Regions from separate parts of the Rothia sp. HMSC036D11 genome, predicted to be linked through region 2. Evidence: riboswitches for the same ligand, from Rfam matches in the RefSeq annotation. Region 2 holds a riboswitch; each other region holds the start of a gene.
What was found. Region 2 has a riboswitch for S-adenosylmethionine ahead of HMPREF2958_RS01980 (methylenetetrahydrofolate reductase). Riboswitches for the same ligand answer to the same signal wherever they lie in the genome.
Positions count from the first base shown of each region.

Region 1: another riboswitch for S-adenosylmethionine. It lies ahead of HMPREF2958_RS06940 (bifunctional o-acetylhomoserine/o-acetylserine sulfhydrylase); the one in region 2 lies ahead of HMPREF2958_RS01980 (methylenetetrahydrofolate reductase).
Region 3: another riboswitch for S-adenosylmethionine. It lies ahead of HMPREF2958_RS01540 (AMP-binding protein); the one in region 2 lies ahead of HMPREF2958_RS01980 (methylenetetrahydrofolate reductase).

Region 1 is NZ_KV815302.1:108,739-117,477, forward strand. It holds gene HMPREF2958_RS06930 (MerR family transcriptional regulator) at 1-486, shown strand, start outside; gene HMPREF2958_RS06935 (homoserine O-acetyltransferase MetX) at 612-1,895, opposite strand; gene HMPREF2958_RS06940 (bifunctional o-acetylhomoserine/o-acetylserine sulfhydrylase) at 1,991-3,337, opposite strand; SAM riboswitch class IV at 3,447-3,560, opposite strand; gene HMPREF2958_RS06945 (ArsR/SmtB family transcription factor) at 3,704-4,054, opposite strand; gene HMPREF2958_RS06950 (MFS transporter) at 4,198-5,406, shown strand; gene HMPREF2958_RS06955 (ABC transporter ATP-binding protein) at 5,805-6,806, shown strand; gene HMPREF2958_RS06960 (hypothetical protein) at 6,803-7,573, shown strand; gene HMPREF2958_RS06965 (ABC transporter) at 7,583-8,377, shown strand; gene HMPREF2958_RS06970 (ArsR/SmtB family transcription factor) at 8,482-8,739, shown strand, end outside.
Region 2 is NZ_KV815277.1:244,346-250,370, forward strand. It holds gene HMPREF2958_RS01970 (sugar porter family MFS transporter) at 1-1,386, opposite strand, end outside; gene HMPREF2958_RS01975 (aldo/keto reductase) at 1,507-2,508, opposite strand; SAM riboswitch class I at 2,822-2,930, shown strand; gene HMPREF2958_RS01980 (methylenetetrahydrofolate reductase) at 3,008-3,919, shown strand; gene metE (5-methyltetrahydropteroyltriglutamate--homocysteine S-methyltransferase) at 3,962-6,025, shown strand, end outside.
Region 3 is NZ_KV815277.1:123,669-132,407, reverse strand. It holds gene HMPREF2958_RS01550 (SDR family oxidoreductase) at 1-325, opposite strand, end outside; gene HMPREF2958_RS01545 (MFS transporter) at 563-2,305, shown strand; gene HMPREF2958_RS01540 (AMP-binding protein) at 2,486-4,630, opposite strand; SAM riboswitch class I at 4,636-4,752, opposite strand; gene HMPREF2958_RS01535 (hypothetical protein) at 5,026-6,129, opposite strand; gene HMPREF2958_RS01530 (zinc metalloprotease) at 6,715-7,908, shown strand; gene HMPREF2958_RS01525 (zinc-dependent metalloprotease family protein) at 8,243-8,739, shown strand, end outside.

The DNA of each region.
Region 1 (8,739 bases), on a different contig from region 2:
CTAGATCAACTTTTGGAGGATGCAATGGCACCTAAGAACGAACAGCTCACCGCTGCAGAAAAAGCAGAAATTATGGGCGACGGGTTCAACCCCGCACATGAGCAAGAAGCGCAGGAGCGTTACGGGCACACCGACGATTGGGCTGAATACCAACGCCGTACTGCGGCCATGAGCCGCACCGACTGGGTGAAGGGTAAGCAGGAGCTTGACACGGTTGAGCAAGCCCTCGTCGAGGCTTTCACTCGTGGCGTGCAGCCGGGCAGTGAGGAAGCGAATGCGCTTGCCGAGCGGCACCGCACCTCACTTTTCTTCTTCGAAGTAACCCCCGCCAAGCACGTAATTCTGGCACGCGGTTATGTTGAGGATGCCCGCTTTAACGAGCACTACGAGAAGCTCGCTGCGGGACTGGCTGTCTGGCTACGGGACATCATCTACGAGAATGCCCGCGCTCACGGCCTTGACCCCGAGAATGTGACCTGGTGCTAACCTCGTCCATTCACAATTATCGGTACCGTACACAAAGCCTTGTGGGGACTTATTTCACGCCGAAATATAGTCTTCACAAGGCTTTTATGTGCGGTTTCTGTGTTCAGATGTATCAAAAACGAAAGCTAGTTCTGTTTTTGTGTTTCAAGAGGCGAACCGAAAAGAGCGGATATATCATGAAGAGATTTTTCTTCATCGACAGCGCGCTCTCGCTCGGGAACCGGGACTCCGAGAGCCTTAGCGAGAATCGCCTCCAATTGGCGGGATTCGACTAAGAAACCGTCATGTCCGTGGTCGGATTCGATAATATCGACCTTTACGGGAACCGGCAGCGCCTCCGCCAGACGATACGATTCGTGCGGAAAAAACAGGCGATCGGTGCTTACGGCGGCGATAGTCCACTTACAATCGCTGAGCGCAAGCGCATGCGAGAGGCTGCCGCGCCCGCGTGCAACATCGTGTGAAATCAGGGCCTCGTTCACGGCAAGGTAACTATTGGCATCGAAACGCTCAACGAGCTTATCGCCATGGTGGTCCAGGTAGCTTTCGACCGCATATCGTCCGCGGTTCTCACCGATGGACCCGCCGTCGGTGGATTCGCCGCGGTTTGCCTGCCGCCCAAAGCGATGCTCCAGCTCGGCTGGGCTGCGGTAGGTGGTGTGGGCTATGCGCCGCGCCAACGCGAGCCCGGCCGTGGGTGCCGCTCCCCCATAATAATCGCCGGAAGCAAAATTGGCATCAGCACGGATGGCGAGGTTCTGGGTGTGTGCCCAGGAAATCTGTTCGGCAGTGGCGGCGGGACCGGCGGCGATGACTGCGCATCCGCGTACCAGCTCGGGGAAGGTTGCCGCCCATTCGATAGCGCGTGCTCCGCCGAGCGATCCGCCGATGACATGGTGAAAACTCTTAATCCCCAACCGGGCGATAAGTTCGGCTTCGGCTCGTACCGAGTCGCGAATAGTGACGTAAGGGAAGCGTGATCCCCAGGGTTTTCCGGCGCCCGGGTACCCCTCGGGTACGATGCTTGCCGGGCCGGTTGAGCCGTAGCATCCACCCAAGATATTGGGGGCGATCACAAAATATTTGGTGGTATCGACCACCGCGCCCGGCCCCACGATGCCTTCCCACCAACCATCACTTTCGACCGCACGGATACTGGGTGCAGGCATATCCGATGTGGGAATCCCGCGCGAGACATGGGTGTCACCGGTGAGGGCGTGCAGAATAAGAATCGCGTTGTCCCCAGCTTCATTAAGAGTTCCCCACGTCTCGTAGCTAATGTTCACCTGTGGAAGCACGGTACCGTTTTCGAGGGTGAAATCACCGATCGCCATCTGCCGCAGGTACCCCTGAGCGCTGGGATACTGCAGCTGCGACAGATAGGTGGCGTGTACGGTATTTTCCGTCATGTTTTCTCCTCGGTAACCAGTAGTTGGTAATGGCAGGCGAGAAACCGATACCGCGACCGGGCACTTACTGTGCAGCCCGGTCGCGGCGGTGCAGGTTAGGCGTTCAGAGTTGCAAAACCCAATTCTAGGTCTGCGATAATATCGTCAATATTCTCGACCCCTACGGCGAGGCGCACAAAGTTTTTGCTCACCCCAATTGCCTCTAGCTCTTCCTCGGAAAGCTGCGAGTGAGTGGTGGATGCGGGATGAATCACGAGCGAGCGTACATCGCCGATATTCGCAACATTGGAGTGCAGCTGCAGAGCATCCACAAAGGTGCGAGTCTGTTCCAGGTCTGCGTCTTTGAGAGTGAATCCCACAACGGCGCCCGGCCCTTTCGGCAGGTACTTCTGGGCTCGCTCATACCAGGGCGATGAAGGCAGACCGGCCCAGATCACCTGATCGACCAGCGGATGCTCCTCCAACCAGTTTGCGACCTTGGTCGCGTTCTCGATATGGCGTTCGATGCGCAGGGAGAGGGTCTCCAGACCGATACCAATGTTGAAGGCGTTGGTTGGAGAGATCGCCGCCCCGGTGTCGCGCAGAAGCGAAACTCGCGCCTTGAGAATATAGGAAAGGTTCGCACCAAAAGCAGAGTCTTTGCCCAAGTCACGGGCATAAACTAAACCATGATAGCCAGGTGCTGGCTCGTTGAACTTGGGGAATTTTTCGGGATTGGCTCCATAGTCGAAATTCCCGGAGTCCACGATAACGCCGCCGATTGAGGTGCCGTGCCCACCCAGATATTTTGTGGCGGAATGGATTACCACATCCGCACCAAATTCGATGGGGCGCACAAGGTAAGGAGTGGGAACAGTGTTATCGACAATTAGGGGAACGCCATTGTCGTGGGCGATCTGGGCGATAGGCTCGATGTCGAGCACATCGTTCCGGGGGTTAGGTACGGTTTCTCCGTAGAAGAGTTTCGTATTGGGGCGAACCGCATCGCGCCATTGCTGCAGGTCGTCCGGGTTCTCAACAAACGTAGTTTCAACGCCGAGGTCGGCAAGCGTATATTTCAGTAGATTGTAGGTTCCTCCGTAGATCGAGGGGGAAGCCACGATATGGTCGCCCGCGCCCGCAATGTTGAGAATCGCATAGGTAATAGCCGCTTGACCTGAGGCCAGCAAAAGCGCCCCTACTCCACCTTCAAGGGATGCGATGCGGTTTTCGATAACCTCTTGGGTGGGGTTGTTCAGACGGGTATAGATAGGCCCAAGCTCAGCTAGAGCGAAACGGTTAGCGGCCTGTTCTGCGTTCTCGAAAACGAACGAGGTGGTCTGGTAGATAGGTAACGCCCGAGCTCCCGTTGCAGCATCCGGTGCCTGCCCCGCGTGAATTTGGCGGGTTTCAAATTTCCAACCGGCGGGGTTGGCGGGAGTCGGGACTGTAGTGTTGCTCATGCGAAGCTCCTTGTGATAGTTCAGGGGGCCGCATGCCGATTTCGGTACAGAGTTCTTAGGCTTTCTTCTCTGCAAACGAAAAAACGATGTACCAGAATCGGGCACATCGGTCCCGCGCTTGCGTTGTACTTTGTGTTCAACGCCTGGTCCTCACCCAGGGCACCCCACCGCGGAGGAGGGTTGCCGGCCAGCTAGCTGGGGCTTATCACTGGCTCTCATGACCTGCATCTAGAGTTTCATAGGAAGCGCACACGGTCAAGCGGGATGCGTGTTTTCGGCGCATTGTTGCAAAGATGACGTTTTATGAATTGCCTTTGCTCTGACCTTATTTTAGGGGTTTGTGTACTCTAAGCCCGATTAGCCGAGTCAGGCACTTGTAGTATCCGCAGCAGATTCATCCCATTGACCTTGGCCCGGTGGTAGTCCAACAGAGTCTAAAAGACCGGGGAAAAGATTCTCAATCACGCTGTCTCGGCGCGTAATTTTACGGTGCGTTCCCAGCACTTCGGTGTGCATGAGCCCTGATTCTCGGAGCACTTTGAAATGATAAGACATCGTAGATTTGGCGATTCCATAGTCAAAATCACCGCAGAACTGTGGCCCGTGGTCTGCAATGCGTGCGAGAACATCTCGTCGAATGGGGTCTGACAATGCACCAAGGACACGATCCAACGTCACGTCATCAGAGGTGGGGTGATGCAGCCGTTCCTTACCCATAACCACGCCTTTCCGGGTTTTTCGCATAACGTATTGAGCCTGCAGGACTCTGTGACAGAATATTACCTCTTGGGCTTGCCCTTTAGCATAATATAGATTTATTTTAATTTCGACGAACATAGAAATAATATCAAAGGTACACCATGAATTCTCACAATACATCTCATCAGCTACCTCAAAATTCTGAGGCAACCATGCGGCTTGTCTCATTCAGCACTCTCTTTGTCATCGGCACAGACACTCTGCTCACCGCCCCTCTGCTGCCACTGCTCAGCAAGGAGTTCAATACCAGCACAGAACAATCGGGGTGGTTCGTCTCTGCATACGCTTTAGGGTATGCCGTTTTCGCACTCATTGCAGGCCCATTATCAGACCGCATTGATCGCAGGCGCATTATTCTTACCGGTTCCATCGGCTTTACGGTTTTTACAGGCTTATGCGGTTTAGCATGGGGGTTTTGGTCTCTTTTTACCGCCCGGTTTCTTGCGGGAGTGTTCGCTTCTCTGATCTCACCGCAGATTTGGGCATCTATCCCCATGACAGTGCCGAAACAAGCCATTATTAAAACTATGGGGTACGCAACTGCTGGGCTTGCCATAGCCCAAATCGCCGGTATTCCTGTGGGTTCCTTCCTCTCTACTTATGGTTGGCAGATACCATTTTTTGCAATCGCCGCAGCGTCTCTTCTTCTCTTGGGTATACTCTATTCACGTTTTCCCAGCATTCCCCCTGTGGCTGCGGCGCAAGATGGAAATTTTCTGACTCCCTACCTGCACGTTTTAAAAGCCCCTTCACTTTTGCTATCCCTCCTGGCGTACCTGATTTTCCAGACAGGAGTATTCGCATCTCTATCTTTCATAGGTTCATGGTTTGCGCGAGACTTTGGGGCATCGCAGACAACCATCGGTTTCGCCATGCTTGTAATCGGATGTGGCAACGCTCTAGGCTCCCTCACAGGGTCACGATTCGTCGCGCACATAGGTATGCAAAAGACTATGCTCGTGGGGCTTATTGCACTCAGTATTGTGTATCTCTCAGTGTCATTGACAGCTAATTTCTGGACTGCTTTAGGTATTTTTACGCTTGCACTTTTTCTCGGAGGAGTTATGCTCCCCATCCTCATGGGAGAGCTGCAAAGCCATACCGCTATAGCTCGCGGTACTGTATCATCCCTCTCAAACACGGCAATGTACGCTGGAACAACTATCAGCGGTGCCGTCGGCGGTACATTACTTACACAGTTTCCGGGGTATAGCGGTATAGCCGTCATGAGTGCATGTGCAATCGCAATTTCTCTTGGTGTCTATGCACTTGGCGGAGCGTTCCGGCCGAAAAACGGGGAATCGTTTTAACTTCTTCGAATAAAATCAAAAAAATTTAATCACAGCATTCCGTGAGCCATGCTACACTGATGGAAACCTTGAATCTAGGAGTGATGAGGTATGACCTCCCGCTAAAGTCGCACCGGCTCGCGGAATGCCCGCCCAGATGGTGGGCTCTAAAAATTTCAGAAATAACCCTGCTTTGGTTCGATACATTCCAGGAGCGCATAGTGAGCACCTTGAACACCAAAGTTCTGAGGGTTTCATTGTTATACCTTCCGCACCTGCAGTCGGTGACTTGGGATTATTCAGGCACTACGAAGTGCCTCTCTCACGACTATTCATCTCACCCGTCCCACGTATTGCAGGCGTACAAACACCATGTTCAAGCGGCTTCGGGTGATTAAGCACCACAAGGTTTTATCACAATGTCTACAATTCTTGACGCGGCACAGCTATGCCGCACCTTTGGCAAGGGTGAACACGCTTTCACCGCTGTCGATAATGTTTCACTCAGCATAATTTCCGGCGAAATTCATGCTCTGCTCGGTCCCAATGGAGCGGGGAAAACAACGGTTGTGCAGATGTGCGCAACACTGCTGACTCCCACGAGCGGAACTGTGCGCATCGACGGGGTGGATGCGCTTGCGCACCCCCAGCGTGCGCGCGCGTCCCTAGGGCTTGCGCTCGGCGGGGATACCGGGTTCTATCCGCGAGCATCCGCCCGCGATAATCTTCTCTTCTTTGCCGACCTTGCCGGGGTTAGCGCGCGCAAACGCCGTACCCAGGTGGCGAGCGCTTTGGAACGGGTCGATCTTGCAGATGTCGCCGCGAAGAAGGTACAGGAGTTTTCCCGCGGCATGAAACAACGTCTGCACATCGCGCGGGCGCTGCTGGGCGAGCCGAAACTGCTGCTTTTGGATGAGCCGACGAATGGGCTTGACCCAGATATTTCACTGACGATACGCCAGTTGATTCGTTCCCTCGCTGATGATGGCACCGCTATTTTACTCACGAGCCATCTGCTGGGCGAGATTGAGGAGTTAGCGCATCGAGTGACAGTCATCGGGGCCGGTCGTGTGGCGGTTTCGGGCACAGTGGCGGATATTACTGCGCATGCCGGGATTTCCGCTACCACCGTGGGGCGTGTGGGTGCGAATGCTGGAGCGGTGCTTCAAGAACTTGCTCGGTCTTTGGGCGATGCGGGAACAATGTTACTGACCCCGCGCGGCAGCGAGTGGGAGATCACCGTGTACTGGAATGAACGTTCTGTTTCGGAAGGGTCGCACCCCTTCAGTACCGGACACGCAGAGTCTCTACTGACCCATATTCTCGCTGAACGTGAGGTTCAGATGCTCACGCCACTGTATACTCGCTCAGCCACTCTCGAAGAGGCATATCTGGCTATGGCGGAAGGACTGAAACGATGAACCGGCAACTTCGCTTGATGTCCTTTTCCCTGCGCCAATTCCTCACAGTACCCTACTTCCTGCAGCTGCTACTGCTGAGTACCTTTGGGGCGACGGCCCTGCAAGCGCTCGCCGCCGGTGCCTGGCCAGTAGATGCGACCCTCGCCTGGACTCGCGCAGGCATTATCGGCACCTGGAACATGTGCATTGTTGCCGCCGGGATCCTCAACTTTGAGCGCTACCGGGGAACGTTCGTGTATCTGCTCAATGGTGCCGTGAACCCGCTGCGGGCGCTCGCAGCGGTGGTCTCAACTGCCTCCATTTTTGGGCTTGCCGCCCTGCCATTGGCCTGGGCTATCTGGGCGCTGTGCACCTTTTCGGTAGGTTTTACGGACTTTACTCAGGTGGGTGCACGCTATCTGGTGGGTCTTCCGCTGCTGTGGGTCTCGTGTCTGGCGGTGACCTTTGTGATTGCAGGGTTCTTTGTGGCGACCCCGAACGCTATCGCCTATGAGGAGCTGCTGCTCGTGCCGGTTTTCGTGGCTTCCGGGGTGCTTTTTACCGAGAGTTCCGCGCCTGCATGGCTTGATGCGCTCGGCACACTGATTCCGATTCAGGCACCCGTGAAGGTTCTGCTTGGGCAAATGCCTATGAACTCATTCGGTGACTTTCTGGGCGTGGTACTGCAAACCTGTGCGGTCACAGCCCTCTGGATGCTCGCGGGGTATCTGTTGGGTAGGCGAGCGCTGCGCGCGGCAACGGTGCACGGCACTCTGGGTGCAATCTAGGAGGCTGCGATGTTTAAACGAACGAACTTTCTCTATCGTCTGAACAGTACCGCCAAGGTTGGGTGGTCTTCATCCATCACCTTCGCCACAGCTGGTACGGCCCTCAGCGCCCTCGTGATCGTACCGGGGATGAGCGTGCTGTTCAGCGTTCTACTAGGACGCGATCTTTCCGCACCTGATCCTGTGCGGATTGCATGTGCCTCTGCCCTGGCAAGCGTGGTACTCGGCGTGGCAGTCGGTGTTGTGGCGCGCGCGGCGACCGACCGCTGGCTGGGAGTGTTCGAGCAGGTGTGCACCGCTCGACGGTTTGATGCGGCTTATTGGCTGGGAGTCTCTGCAATGCCCGTGCTTTTGGCTCTGATCACTGGCATCACGAACCTGGGTGTTGCAGCGGCCTATGCCGGTTTCGGTGGTTCCGTTGAAGGCAGCCTGTCCATGCTTGTGCGTTCTGTGACGCTCTTACCTCTGGCTCTCATAGCGGGCGTATGTCTGGGTGTTTTCGCTGCTGGGCTGGGGCTGTATCTCTCGGACCCGTACCTGGGAGGAACTATCTTAGGAGCGCTTCTGCCTATCAGTGCGGGTGTGATCGTGCCGGTAGATGCATACCCGGTGTGGCTGGCGGCATTGTGTACGTTGGTTCCCGGCGGACGAACGATTGCTTTGGTGAGCGGCTCTTCTGAAGTGATGGATTCAACAGTTGTGACTGAGGTGTTAGTCTGCGTACTTTGGGCACTCGCAGGGCTTGTCCTAGTGCATGCCGCTGCGCGACGCATCCGCTCGGGTGCACGCACGAACCTGCTATAACCTTTCCCTTCTCGCGAGCAGGTGGTTTTGGCCGAGAAGGTGATTTTCTCACCTTCTTGGCCAAAAATCTGCTGCTTGTGTGTACCCAAAATAACCTCCTACCCTTGACAGGTGACTATATAGTCACATATTCTCGTGTTATGGATGATGACGCAGTTTTCAAAGCTCTCGCAGACCCCACCCGCAGAAAGCTGCTCGATAAGCTCTACACCACCGGCGGCCTCACCCAGGGACAGCTTGAAGAAGGTTTGGAGATGACTCGCTTCGGAGTGGCCAAGCATCTGCGCATCCTCGAAGAAGCAAACCTTGTGATCACACAGCGCTCAGGCCGCCAAAAGCTCCACTACCTCAACGCTGTGCCG
Region 2 (6,025 bases):
CATGAGCACGGCAATCAGCACGTTCACCACCATGAACCCGAAGAAGGATCCGGTCAGTCCCAGCGCCCCCAAAATAACCGGGAATACGAGGGAAAGCAGACCGTTCATCATCCACCCGCAGAATGCGGAAAGGCCCATGCCGACCGCCCGCACCCGAAGCGGGAACAGCTCGCTCATCAGCACCCATGTCGAAACGTTCAGGCAGGTCTGCATCGACCCCACGAACCCGACCACAAGCGCCAGGATAATATAGGGACGCGCGGGGCTGCCTTCCGGCAGGAGCATAGACGCTACCCCGATCAGCAGGTGGAAAAACGCGGTCAGCGAATACCCAGCGATCACCATCGTGCGGCGGTTCACACGTTCCATCATGCGCAGCGAAAAGATTGAGCCGACCACGGCGATAGCGCCCGGCGCGATATTCGCGATGAGAGCCGAACCTTCGTCAAACCCGGCCTCTTTAAGCACCTTAATGCCGTAGTACATGATCGAGTTAATACCAGTGAGCTGCTGCCCGGCACCTACCAAAATACCGACCAGCAGAATCCGCACAAACCATTTTTCACGCAGGATTTTACCCGTGCTGCCCCTAGTCTCCGCGCCGATTTGGGTGCGCGTTTCCTCAAGCGAACGCGCGATGTCCGCGATTTCGGCATCAGCACGTTCGGCGGGGCGGATGCGCCGCATAATGGCGCGCGCATCCTCAGTGCGATCCTGCGCGATAAGCCAGCGTGGGGATTCGGGCATGCGCAGCATACCGATGAAAAGCGCGAGCGCAGGCAAGGCGCAGACGGCGAACATCCACCGCCATACACTGTCGTGTTCACCCCAGAGGTTGCCGATGATGGCGTTCACGATGAACGCTGCGAACTGCCCACCGACGACCATGAGTTCGTTACGCCCGGAGAGTGAGCCGCGAATTTCGTAGGGTGCAAGTTCGGCGAGGAATACAGGCACGACTGCGGATGCGCCTCCCACAGCGAGCCCGAGCATCGTGCGGCCCATCAACAGTACAGCAATGCTGGGGGTGAAGACGCATGCGAGCGCGCCCGCGATGAAGAGGATTGAGAGTCCGATGATGGTTCTGCGCCGTCCGATGACATCTGAGATACGCCCGGTGATCATGGCTCCGAGGGCGGCAGCGAAGGCGAGGGAGCCTGTGACCCAGCCTTGAATGGTGTTGTCCATGCCGAGTTCGCGGCTCATGGGGTCGAGGGCACCGTTGATAACGCCGGTGTCGTACCCGAAGAGGAGCCCGCCGAAGGTTGCCACCAGCGCGATAACGCCTAGGCGGCGGGTGTGCGCGCCCTGCCCGAGCGGGGGTAGTGCACTGGCGCGGTTCGGCGGCTCGGTGGTGATGCTCATGCGGGTATTTTTGTCTTTCATGAGGGGTCTTGTACGGCACAGGTTGAGAGACCGCACAGTCTTTAAACGCTTGCTGGCTTGGGTATATTCCCGATTAGTTATATTTCCAGCTGGCTATATTTGCAGTGGCGAAGGAGATTGTTAGAAAAGCGCGATGCTTTCGGGCGCTGGAAAAATCTCGTTGAGCCGCACCAGTTCGTCATCGTTGAAACGCACGCTTGCGGCCTGCGCGTTTGCGTGTACTTGTTCGGGGGTGGTTGCCCCGGCAATCACGCTAGCGACGGGGTTCTGCTGTTTGAGCCAAGAGATGGAGGCTTGAACCTCAGAGATTCCCAGATCGGCACAAAATTCGCGGTAGGCATCGAGTTGTTCCCAGTCGGCTTGCGCAAGTACCTGCGCTTTGGAATGCGACAGACGTGACCCTGCAGGGATACTGTCGCGGCGGTATTTTCCGGTCAAAAGCCCATTGGCAAGCGGGAAATACGGGAGAACCCCGAGCCCGAAGTGGCGGGCGGCGGGAAGAATTTCGAGTTCGGCACGGCGGTCAAGCAGGTTGTAGTGGTTTTCGGCGGCGATAAACCGCTCAGTGCCGAGTTCGCGGGCGAGATGCTCGGCGTGGGCAAGCTGCCACCCCGCAAAGTTGGAGTGCCCCAGGTAACGAACCTTTCCGCTGGTCACGAGCGTATCTAGAGCAGATAGGGTTTCTTCCAGCGGGGTGTTCGGGTCGGGGCTGTGGTAGAAATACAGGTCAATGTACTCGGTTCCCAGGCGGCGCAGTGAACCTTCGACGGCACGCATGATGTATCGGCGTGAGCCGCGCGCATCCCAGTCGTTGCCGTTGAGGGTACCGGTGGGAAGCCCGAATTTGGTGACGATGATCAGGTCATCACGGTTGAGGTTGAGTTCGCGCATCGCGGTACCGAACATGGTTTCTGACAGCCCGGGTTCGGCGCCGTACAGGTCGGCAATATCGAAGAAGCCGATGCCAGCGGCGACTGCGGCGGCGATAACAGCGTTGGTGCCTTCCTGGGTTTGAGTGGGGGTGCCGGGGCGTCCCAGGTTGTTGCAGCCGATTCCGACGGAGGGCACGACCAGCCCGGAGTTCCCCAGGCGTGCATATGCGGGAGATTCGATGCGTTCCATACATTTACTCTACCGTGTTTGACAGTGTATGGTCGCAACATGACGTTCGCGGCGCTCTGCAATTCCCTCGCGAGCAGATAGTATTTCGATGAGCAGATAACATTCCGCTATCTGCTCGTCGAAATATTATCTGCTCGCGGCTAAACTTGCGGCCAAATCAGGTGGAGGTTTCAACGCGCTGACCCGCATCGCCGCGAACCCGTATGACGTAATGTTTCGCCGCATCCCACAATATTAAGCGGTTATGACCGCTCGACGACATGTGCCGACATATTCTTGCTGGCACCGCGCATCCTGCCTAGAATAGGAACGTTATCTATCCAGAGCGACCGAGAGATCTGGCTCTTAGACGTCGCAGCAACCTCGCCAGCCTCCACCCATGGGGTGGACGGACAAGGTGCTCCCGCCAGAACCGATAGAAGTGAATTCCCTTCGCGTCTTGCTAAGATTCGGCGTACCTTCGGGCACGCTTCTATCGGGTGAACACGGAGGAATGAAAATGACGACAGTTCACCCGGCTCTTTCTTACGAGCTGTATCCGCCACGGTCGCACGCAAGCTGCGATTCCCTGCTCAAAACCATCACCGAGCTTGAGCAAACCAACCCGGATTACGTTTCCGTCACCTATTCGGGCGATGCGCAGCGCCGCCAAAAGACGCTGGCTCTGCTCGATCATTTGGTACATGAAACCTCGCTGAACCCACTGGCGCATCTAATCTGCGTGGGGCATTCCGTGGCTGATTTGGAACGCTCGGTTCGTCTGATTCTGGGGCTTGGAGTACGCGGGTTTTTAGCGCTGCGCGGCGATATTCCGCCCGAAAACGCGCGCCCGCTTGAGCTACCTTTTGCCCGCTACCTGGTGGAACTGATTCGCAGGGTGGAACGTGAGGATTTCGCGCATCTTGCTGCGGGGAAGGTGTCGATTGGGGTTGCGGCGTACCCGCATAAGCACCCCGAGTCTTCCTCGCTTCTTCAAGACATTGAGATTCTGCTTTCAAAGCAGCGTGCCGGGGCGGATTTCGCCATCACCCAGGTTTTCTTTGAGACCGAGCGCTATTCGGGGCTGGTAGATGCTGCGCGCCTTGCCGGGGTGGAAATGCCCATTATTCCCGGTATTATGCCCGTTACTTCGCTGACTCGGCTGACGAAGCTGTGCGAGCTTGCCGGGCTCGAAGTGCCGCGCGAGCTGGCGCATCGCCTGGAAACCGCGAGCGATCCGCGCGAGCTGCACCGCATCGGCGTGGAACATGCGCTCGACCAATGTCGCAAGGTGCTTGATGCTGGCGCCCCCGGCCTGCATTTCTTCACATTTAACGAGCATGAGGCTGTGCTGGACGTCCTCGAAGAACTCGACGTTCCGCGCTACTCGAACCGTTTCAAACTCCCCCTAAGCGATCTTCAATACCTCTAAACTCCCCTTTTATTTGACACCCTCCCACAGTAAGGAACTAGGATGACCCGCACCCCATTCCCCGCAGCAACCATCGTCGGTTACCCCCGCGTGGGCCGTTTCCGCGAGCTGAAGAAGGCACAGGAAGCGTTCTGGAAAGGCAAAATCACGCAGGATGAGCTGCGCCAGGCGGCCGCAGATGTGCAGCGCACCTACTATGACCGTGTGATCGAACGCGGTCTTAGCGCCACCGATTCGTCTATCCCGGCGACTTTCTCGTACTACGATCAGGTGCTCGACGCCGTGCGCCTTTTCACCCTCGTGCCCAAGCGTCTTGCCGACGCCAAGGATGCGCGCGGCCTGCTCGATCTACCCGGGTACTTTGCTCTAGCGCGCGGCACAGAGACGCTGCCTCCGCTGGAGATGACGAAATGGTTCGATACGAACTACCACTACCTGGTGCCCGAGATCGGTCCGGATACCGAGATCACGCTGAATCTTGAGGCTATCGACGAGCAGCTTGAAGTCGCCAAGGAGCACGGGGTGACGGTGCGCCCGCAGCTGGTCGGCCCGCTCACTCTGCTTCTCGGGGCGAAAGCCGAGCAGGGTTCGCCCGAAGGATTCACACCGCTGGATCGCCTAGACGATTTCGTGAAAGCCTACCGGCAGGTACTCGCCGAGCTGGCGGAGCGCGGCGTGCAGTGGGTGCAGCTCGACGAACCCGGCCTGACCGTGGACCGCGACATTCCCAACGCCAAAATCGCCGAATTGGTGCGTAAAACTTACACCGCGTTGGCAGCCGAAACGAACCGTCCCGCAATCCTGGTGACAAGCCCCTACGGCAATCTGCGCGAGAACCTGCCCGCGCTGTTAGACACCGGTATTGAGGCTCTGCATCTCGACCTGGTTTCCACGCTCTACGATGCCGAGGCACTGACTGCCTTCAAAGACTCCGGCGTAACCCTGGTGGCGGGTGCCATTAACGGACGCAATATATGGCGTGCCGATCTGCGAGCGCTTCTGCACGCACTCCAGAACATTAATGGCGGCGAGGTGGCGGTCGCGTCCTCAACCTCGCTGCAGCATGTGCCGCACGATCTCGACCTTGAAGACCCCGCCGATGTGCCCGTAGACGGTCTGGCTTTTGCCGACCAGAAAGTCGCCGAGATCGTGACTCTTGCCCGCGGTCTTGCCGACGGTGAGTCTGCGGTTGAGGCAGAGTTGAAGACCGCCGACGAAGCGCTAGCACGTTTCACAGCGGATCCGCGTAAGCATAATGCGGCAATCCGTGAGCGTGCCGCATCCGTGAAACCGCAGGATTTTGAGCGCCCCGAACTGAAGACCCGCCGGGATGCCCAAGCCGATCTGAATCTGCCGAAACTGCCGACCACAACCATTGGTTCGTTCCCGCAGACCGGCGATATTCGCCGCCACCGTGCAGAGGCGCGTGCCGGTAAAATCACGCAGCAGCAGCTTGACGAGTTCCTGCGTGAAGAGATCGCCTCCGTTATTAAACTCCAGGAAGATTTGGGCCTGGATGTGCTCGTGCACGGTGAGGCCGAACGTAACGACATGGTGCAGTACTTCGCCGAGAATTTCGATGGTTTCGCCACGACGAAGCACGGCTGGGTGCAGTCCTATGGTTCACGCTGCACCCGCCCATCGGTGCTGTTCGGCGATGTGAAACGCTCAGGTGAAGGGCTGCGCGGCGAGGCCGTGACCGTGCCCTGGATTTCCTACGCCCAGTCGCTCACCGATCGTCCCGTTAAGGGCATGCTGACCGGCCCGGTGACTATTCTGGCTTGGTCGTTCGTGCGTGATGACCAGCCGCGCGAGGAAACCGCGAATCAGGTGGCATTGGCGCTCGCCGACGAAATCGCCGATTTGGAAGAGGCGGGCATCCGCATCATTCAGGTGGATGAACCGGCACTGCGTGAGCTTCTGCCACTGCGCCGTGATGAGCAGCCCGCGTACCTGGCGTGGTCGGTGAATGCGTTCCGCCTGGCGACGAGCGCGGTCGAGGACAAAACTCAGGTTCACACCCACCTGTGCTACTCGGAATTCAACGAGATTATTGATTCGATTAATGCCCTGAATGCGGATGTGACCAGTATTGAGGCGGCGCGC
Region 3 (8,739 bases), 120 kb from region 2:
GAATGCCCGCCTGCTGTGCCGCCTCCATAGAGCGAATCGCGGCGTCACGGTCAATCGCATAGGTGCGTTCGGGACCACCTACACCGCCCGCACCTGCGGACCACACCAGCACTTCTGTATGTAAATCCTTGAAGAGCTTCGCCATCTCCTCGGTGCTCAGGGTGGTAATATCGGCAACCACCGGGTTAGCGCCGGTCGCCATAATATCTGCCGACTGATCTTCACTACGAATAATAGCGTTCACCGTATGTCCGCGTTCACGAAGCATCGGTTCTGCCAGAAGAGCAACTTTGCCGTGCCCGCCAATGATCGTAACGTTAGCCATCGTATCCTCCCTGTGTGTTGAAAAATACTTGTATATCCAGGCTAGGCTTGCTGCGCCGCAATGTCTATGGTTTTTCTGTGCTTCCTGAGAACATCAGGAACCCGAGTTCCCTGTGCTGATGCGCTCAGACAGCGCCGCATGATGAGAATTCTCGTGCGGGGCTCAAGACGGCGTTATGATGAAGTGCTAGGTTTTTATTGCCCGGCGGTACCGCCGAGAAGACAAGGCAGGGGATTTATGGCAGAGCCAGCCGCATCAAAGACGCACCGCAGCGCACCATCAATGGAGCAAACCGCCGAGAAACCGTGGGTTGCCATGTGGTCACTCGTGATCGGGTTCTTTATGATCCTGCTCGATACCACTATCGTCACCGTGGCGCTGCCCCATATGCAGCATGAGCTCAACGCCTCGCTCTCCGCCGTGATCTGGGTGACCAGCGCCTACCTGCTCGCCTATGCGGTGCCGCTGCTGATTACCGGTCGCCTGGGCGATAGGTTCGGGCAGAAGCAGATGTACCTGCTCGGTATGGTGGTCTTTACCCTCTCTTCGCTGTGGTGCGGGCTCTCGACCAATGTGGAGATGCTGATCGTTGCGCGCGTGGTGCAGGGGATAGGCGCCTCGATTATGACCCCGCAAACCATGTCGATTATTACGCTCATGTTCCCGCCGCATAAACGCGGGGTGGCAATGAGCGTGTGGGGTGCGGCGGCCGGTATCGCATCGCTCGTGGGCCCTATCGCTGGCGGTCTGCTCGTGGATGGTCCCGGCTGGACGTGGATCTTCTTCATCAATATCCCTATCGGCGTGGTCGGCACCTATCTGGCGGTACGGAATATCCCGCATTTCCCCTCCAAACAGCACAACTTCGACTGGCTGGGCGTGGTTCTCTCCGCTATCGGCCTGTTCCTAATGGTCTTCGGCATTCAGGAGGGTTCTACCTACGACTGGGGCACTATCACCGAGTCACTGTGGGGAACCGGAATCCCGGTGAGCGTATGGGGCATGATTATCGCGGGCATCATCGTGTTCACCCTCTTTATCGTGTGGCAGGCCGTTAACCGTAAAGAGCCGTTGGTACCGCTGGGACTGTTTAAAGACCGCAACTTCTCGGTATCGAATATTGCTATCGCGGCAATGGGCGCGCACACCCTGACAATGGCATTCCCAACTACTATTTACTTCCAGCAGGTGCGCGGTATGAGCCCCACCCAGGCAGCACTCATGACCGCCCCGCTCGCCCTGTTCTCGGGTGCGCTCTCTCCGGTCATTGGTAAGCGTTTAGGCACGTCAAACCCCAAATGGTATGCGGTCTCGGGATTTGCTCTATTGGTAGTCGGGTTTGTCGTTCTGCGCGCTCTGATGACGGCGGATCAATCCCTCGCGCTTCTGCTTATACCCTTTGCGATTTTGGGCATCGGCAACTCTATGATTTGGGGTCCGCTGGCGGTGACCGCGACCCGTAACCTGCCGCCTCGTTTAGCCGGTGCCGGGTCGGGCGTGTATAACGAAACTCGTCAGGTTGCCGGTGTGCTCGGTTCGGCGGGTATTGCCACGCTCATGGGCGGTCTGATCGCCGACCAGATTGCGCAGACCATGCAGCGGATGCGCCCCTCAGGTACCGGCGCAGGCGGAAGCGCCATGAACGCCCCCGCCGTCGGCGGTGAAGGGATGTCTGGCGGTCAGGTTCCCGACTTCCTGCGCGAACCTATCGCCACCGCGATGAACGATTCACTGATGCTGGCGCTGGTTCTGGCAGTTGTGGGCATGGTTGCGTGTCTCTTCTTCGCCAAGCCGGTGGATAAGGGCGCATGGACATCCGGGCAGAATACGACTGAGCCGCATGCGGAAGCTGACTCGACACGGGACGATTCACACTCTTCTGATGTCGATCCTGATGCAAAGGTGACCGCCTCCACCAACGCCCACCCCGCAGACGAGACGCAACCGATTTCTTCGGAAAAGGAAGCGAAGAATCCATAATTCCTTTTGAGGAATATAACGTTTGACTAGTGTATATAGCCAGTGCGGCATATAACCAACAGGTTATATGCCGCACTGTAGTTTAAGGATATTGGGGGGGGGGCTATGTCCGTACAACGTTCGCGCTTGCAGAGAACCTTTCTATCAGAGTCGGCGCGATGCTGCTTCCAGGCACAACCCCTATGCCGCCTGATCCTCTGCGAACGCCTCCGGGTCTACTCGCCCGGTTTTTACGAGCACCTGTGCGATAGCGCCGAGCGCCTCCTCATTCTGAAGCGAAGAAATATCGCCCAGCTTATGCCCCTGGTAGAGTTCACCGAGCAGACGGCGGGTAATCTTCCCCGAACGAGTCTTAGGAATATCGGCGACCGCGACCACATCCTTGGGCTTAGCGATAGGACCAATATGCTCGCGCACATGCTGGGTGAGCACAGTCTTCAGCTCGTCTTCGGTGAGTGCCCGGCCTTCGTCGGTGAGCGTCACATAGGCGACTGCCTGGTGACCGGTTAGCTCGTCCTCTACGGGGCACACGCCAGCCTCCACCACGGCCGGGTGCGTCACGAGCGCAGACTCAATTTCGATGGTCGAGAGGCGGTGCCCGGAAATGTTGATCACATCGTCGATGCGCCCCAGGATGTACACATTGCCTTCATCATCGACCTTTGCGCCGTCACCGGCGAGGAACCAGCCGCGCGTACCGTAGTGCTTCCAATAGGAATTCAGGTAGCGTTGCGGGTCGCCCCAGACGGTGCGCGCCATGGAGGGACCGATCTTATCGACCACAATGAAGCCCTGTTTGCCGGGCTCAACGAGGTCACCGTGCTCGTCCACCACGCGCACCGAGACGCCGGGGACTTCGCGGGTGGCGCATCCGGGAAGGGGAGTGCAGTGCGGGGTGCCTTCGGGGAAGGTCCCTTCGGGCGCGAAGGCGGGGTCATGTGGTCGTGGGGAGCAGATGGTCGAGCCGGTCTCGGACTGCCACCATGTATCGATAAACGATGCGGTACCCCCACCCACGTGCTTGCGCAGCCACTTCCACGCCTGAGGGTTAATGGACTCGCCCACAGACCCGAGCAGACGCACAGTTGAGAAGTCGTATTTTCCGGGTTTGGGGCCGTCAGGAAAAGCTCCCATGAGGGAACGAATCAGGGTGGGCGCGGTGTAATAATTGGTGACGCCGTAGCGTTCGATAACCTCGAAATGACGACCGTAATGCGGAGTATTGGGGGTGCCCTCGAAAATTACCTCGGTCACCCCGTTCACAAGCGGACCATAGATTTCATAGGTGTGCGCGGTCACCCACGCGAGATCGGCGGTACACCAGTGCACGGTCGATTCAACCTTCGCCGGGTCGTTCACGGCAGACAGCTCATCGGGACGCAGCACCCCGTCTTCATCCACATAGTCCGGCAGCAGATCGTACAGCAGCGCGTGGGTGTATGCGGTCTGCACCAAATACCCCGCCATCGTGTGCACCAGGCCCTTGGGCTTACCCGTGGTGCCGGAGGTATAGATGATAAACAGCGGGTCTTCTGCATCATGCAGCTCGTACTCATGGGTATCGGGCTGATCGTCCACCAGGTCGTGGTACCAAATATCGCGCCCGGTCGTCCAGGGAACCTGCGCGTGTGCTACGGGGTCTGCGGCGCTTGTACGATCCACCACGATCACATGCTCGATATTGTTCTCACCCGAGCATGCTTCATCGGCGTTCACCTTCACGGGCACGACCTTGCCGCGGCGGTTCTGCCCGTCGGTGGTGATCAGAACCTTCGCGCCGGTGTCTTCCACACGGAATTTCAGCGCTTCCGCCGAGAAGCCACCGAACACAAGCGAATGAATTGCGCCGATGCGCGCGCACGCAAGCGTGAAAATAATGGTTTCGGGAATAACCGGCAGGTAGATTACCACACGGTCGCCTTTACGCACGCCGAGTTTGAGCAGGCCGTTAGCGGCGCGGGCGATGCGTCGCTGCAGTTCGGCGTAGGTGATAGCTTCACGGTCGCCGGGTTCGCCCTCGAAATAGAGGGCTACTTTGTCGCCGCGGCCAGCCTCCACGTGGCGGTCCACGCAGTTGTAGGCGACGTTGAGTTTGCCGCCCTCGAACCACTTAATCTCGGGTACGGAGTATTCTTCGATGCCCTCAGCGTCGGTTCCGATAACCTGCGGTTTGTGGAAGGTATGTGCGTTGTCCCAGGTCTTGCCCCAGCTTAAGCGCTCGGCTTGTTTCTCCCAGAACGCTACCCGCGCCTCGTCAGATTCGTGCGCGGGGTTGGGGGTGGGTGCTAGAGGATTCGTGAATGAAAAGGGGGAGGGAAGTCCCACAGTATCTCCCATCGGTTGCTGGCGTTAGCACCTTCGGCGTTATGAAGGCGCATGATGCGCCACCGCAGGCGAGGTTGCTGCGACGTCGTCGAGCCAGGTCTCTCGGTCGCTCTAGATGGATTACCAATCTAGTAAACCCTGTAGCTGGCGCAGGTGCAAAGACACCCCGTCATATTGCGCGTGTATGTGCCACGTTCGTAACATTCCGCAACATTGCACCCACGCCCACGCATCCACACCACACCCCATACCCGCGAGCAGGTAGGATTTTCCTACCTGCTCGGGTCAAAAACCACCTGCTCGCGAACAGTACAAGAAAAACACTCCCACCGGGATGCGCCTCGTTAAGAGGATTTACCCGGTGGGAGTGCCGTTTACTCACCCAAAATTACCGATTAGTTCTGTTTTTGTGCGTTAGTTGAGCCTTTCGAGGCCCCGTTAGGGTTTTTCTGCCCGGATAACCAGTCGTTAGGATCGATCTGAATATCGTTACGGACGATGAAGTCGCTCTCTTGATCCTTGTTTTTCTGGTCGCCCGTTGATCCCGTCGAGTTGGACTTTGACTTGTCGCTGGGGGTGCTGGGAGTGCTCGGATCTGGATTCTCAGGTTCGCCAACATGATCGATGGAGGCCACAGCCTGCTGACCGGTCAGGTCAATATCACTCTTGGGGGCACCGTTCTCGGGCTCATAGCGCAGAGTGCCGCTGAGGATCGTCAAGGTGGTGGTCACACCGTAGCGTTCGAGATAGAAATCTTCAAAATGTGTACCGAACTGGCTGGCCAAGATCTGGTTGTAGACCTGAGTCCCGCCGCCGTTATGACTGGAAGCTACAACATCATGGTCAAGCGTAATATCGACGTAGCCTATCAGCTCATTGCCGTTGGCGGTCATCTCGCTGAAGTAACCGTGCATAGCACCACCGTTGAAGGCGACGAGCTGGGGATTATCGCCGTTTTCTGGTGTGGGATTGACGACGAGGGAAACCGCAAAATCGTCAGTATTTTTATTCCAGCCCGGGGGTTCTGCCCCGTCGATCTCGGCCCAGTCGGGGAAAACGAAACGGTGCTCCAAGCGCAGGCGCGCACCGGCGAGTAGGGTAGTGGTACCCGAGTAGTATGTCTGCTTACCGTCTTTAGTGGTTGCCTTGGGCGCTGAGAACCAGAAACCTGCACCGCCCCACTTTGCCTTGCCGATGCTGCCGCCGGGGGTAAACTTACCGCCGCCAGCCGAGTAGAGGCCACTGGAACCTGCCGGAACGCTGGCGTGCTCGTTCTCAACCGGGCCGCTAAATGAATCTAGCCCCAGGAAACTGTTAGTGTCTAGTTCCTGGTGGGTGACGAACGCCTGGGTAAAAATACCGTAGTCAGGGCGCGTGTCATCATACGAAGCCGCATAAGCCGGAACTACAGCGGAAGAAACAATAATTGGGGTTGTCCATGCGGCGCCTGCCAGAACACGACGGCGCGTCAGACCTCCCCGCGTAGATGCGTGGGTCACAATGACTCCTATGAGTGGTTGGGTGAATAAGTGGCGCTCGGATTACACGCCAGTAATAATTTTACGGGATATACCCCAAAAATCCTAAACAATGTAAGATACACATGAAATCTTTACGATAAAACGCTTACTCGCCCCGATCTGAGCATCCTCAAATTACGCGGAAGATATGACGTGAGATAAGCCCTGAACCTTCACCAGAGATTGAGATTAATCTCATAACGGCTGATGATGCACGAGAACAAGGTCTTATTCTCTAGCCTTGTATGCTGCCAGCGTGCGGGAGCGGGTTATGTTGCTGGAAACCTTTACTTATTCCTGTGATGTGGTCCGCTCCCAAAACTTGTTTTATGTCACAGATTTATAAAATTTTACGGTGCTAGGATGCAGGTGAAATCTTAATCTATCGGTTATTCATATACAACCGTTCATATACCACTCTCTTGCTCAAACGGCACCACAATGCCACTAATGCGCATCGTTGCATGTGGGAATCTGCCACACCATAGGTTCCCTACCATGAATACCGCTCACTCATAGAAAGATTTCCTCTCGCTCAACACAACGACACAAGGAATATCTCTCATGAAACTACGTACTATAGCGCGCCTGATGCTGGCATTCGTCAGCCTGGTGTTTCTCGTCCCTCTGAATTCCCTGCCCGCCTCGGCAGACACGTTGCCATTCGCCCCTGGTAACCCGGGTGTCGCCCAGAAGGTGGCTTCACCTGATACTAATGGTGACGGGCTTTCCGACAGCGTGGAAACCAACGGATACGATGCTGATGGTGATGGTAGACCTGAAGTCGATTACAAGAAAATGGGCGCAAATCCCTACCACAAAGACGTATTCGTTGAGATGGACTACATGCCCGGCGAGCTTGCCAGTGAGGAAGAACTGGACCGCATCGTGCAGTCTTTCGCTGACTTGAATGTTACTAACCCTGACGGCAGGGCAGGCGTTAATCTTCACCTAGATGCAGGTTCTGCCCGGAGTGCCAAGTATAACTTGGGAGGCGGCAACGAGGTTCCGCACCAAATGCTCACCAACAATATGAAGTCTTCTGGGGAATTGGCAAATATCAGGGCTCGTAATTTTGATTCTGCCCGCTACAACAGCGGTTTCGACTACATGATCTGGGGCGATTACTATGTGGATAATAAAACCGGAAATCGAAACTCATCAGGAGTAGGGCTTCTAGGCTCTCCCGGTTTCATGGTGACCGTTGGGAAAACCTATTGGGAAGGAGCCAACAGCGATATTCGCGTGGGCACTTTTATCCACGAGCTGGGGCACAACCTCAACCTGAAGCACGGCGGTACTGACGAATTCAACGGCAAGCCTCAGTACTACAGCGTGATGAATTACAACTATCAGCTCACCGGCATTCCCAAGGCGGACGGAGCCCGATACTTCGGATACCTGCAGCAGGATATGCCGCCCCTCAAGGAGTGGGCACTGAACGAACGCGACGGCCTTGGCCCCCAAGCGAGCGAATACCTGTATACGTACAAAGATAAAAATGGGAAAGACGTTACTCAACCCGCAAATCAACCCATCGATTTCAATCGGAACGGCGTTATTGATAATTCTCCGGTCTCGGTAGATCTCAATGGCGATGGGATACTAAATGAGCTAACTGCTCTCAGTGATCTGAAGAAGCTCAACTTTGATATGACGCCTACTCAGGCTGGAGCTGGCGGTCCTGTGGCTCAGCCTGAAGCGGAAGAAAACCCGGTCACTGCGGATGACGCCCGCAACCTGGGCCTTATTCCCTAAATCATTCGGCGTTCTTCCCAAAACGGGGGCGAAGAGGTGTAGCTGCTGAGGGATGTTATTCCGAGCGTGCGAGGACATACATAACATTCCGAAGCTGGCGAGGCAATGAGTCAGATGAAACACGCTCTCGCTGCACCTCTTCGCTCCCGGGCTTTACCCCGCACAACCGTTCATATACCACTTTCTTGCTCAAACGGCATCGTGATGCCGCCCAAGATGTATTCGCATTCGAGAACCCGCAACACCCGCAGGCTCTCGCCGATGAATACCACTCACTTCACTCTCTATGTAAGATTTCCTCTCGCTCAACACAACGACATAAGGAATATCTCTCATGAAATTACGTACTATAGTGCGCCTGATGCTGGCGTTTGTCAGCCTGGTGCTTGTTGCTCCTCTGAATTCTCTGCCCGTTTCTGCGGTGGAGGCGAAGCCCGCTCAGCCTGCGCACGCGCAGAACCAGAATATAGATCCCGTTCAGAGCCCCAACTCGGGTGATCGCGACGGCGATCATATTCCCGACGAGCTGGAAAGAGACGGGTACGATATCAACAACGATGGCATACCAGAGATCGATTTCCCTAAGATGGGCGCGGATCCCAACCATAAAGACATTTTTGTCGAGATGGATTATATGCCCGGTGAGCTTGCCAGTGAGGAAGAACTGGATCGAATCGTGCAATCTTTCGCGGATATAAATATCAGCAATCCCGACGGCAGAACGGGTATTAATCTGCACTTGGATGCCGGTGCCGCCCGGGGACCTAAGTACAACTTGGGAGGAGGCGAACAGGTCAAGTGGCAAGTGCTCAGCGACGATATAGGTAACAA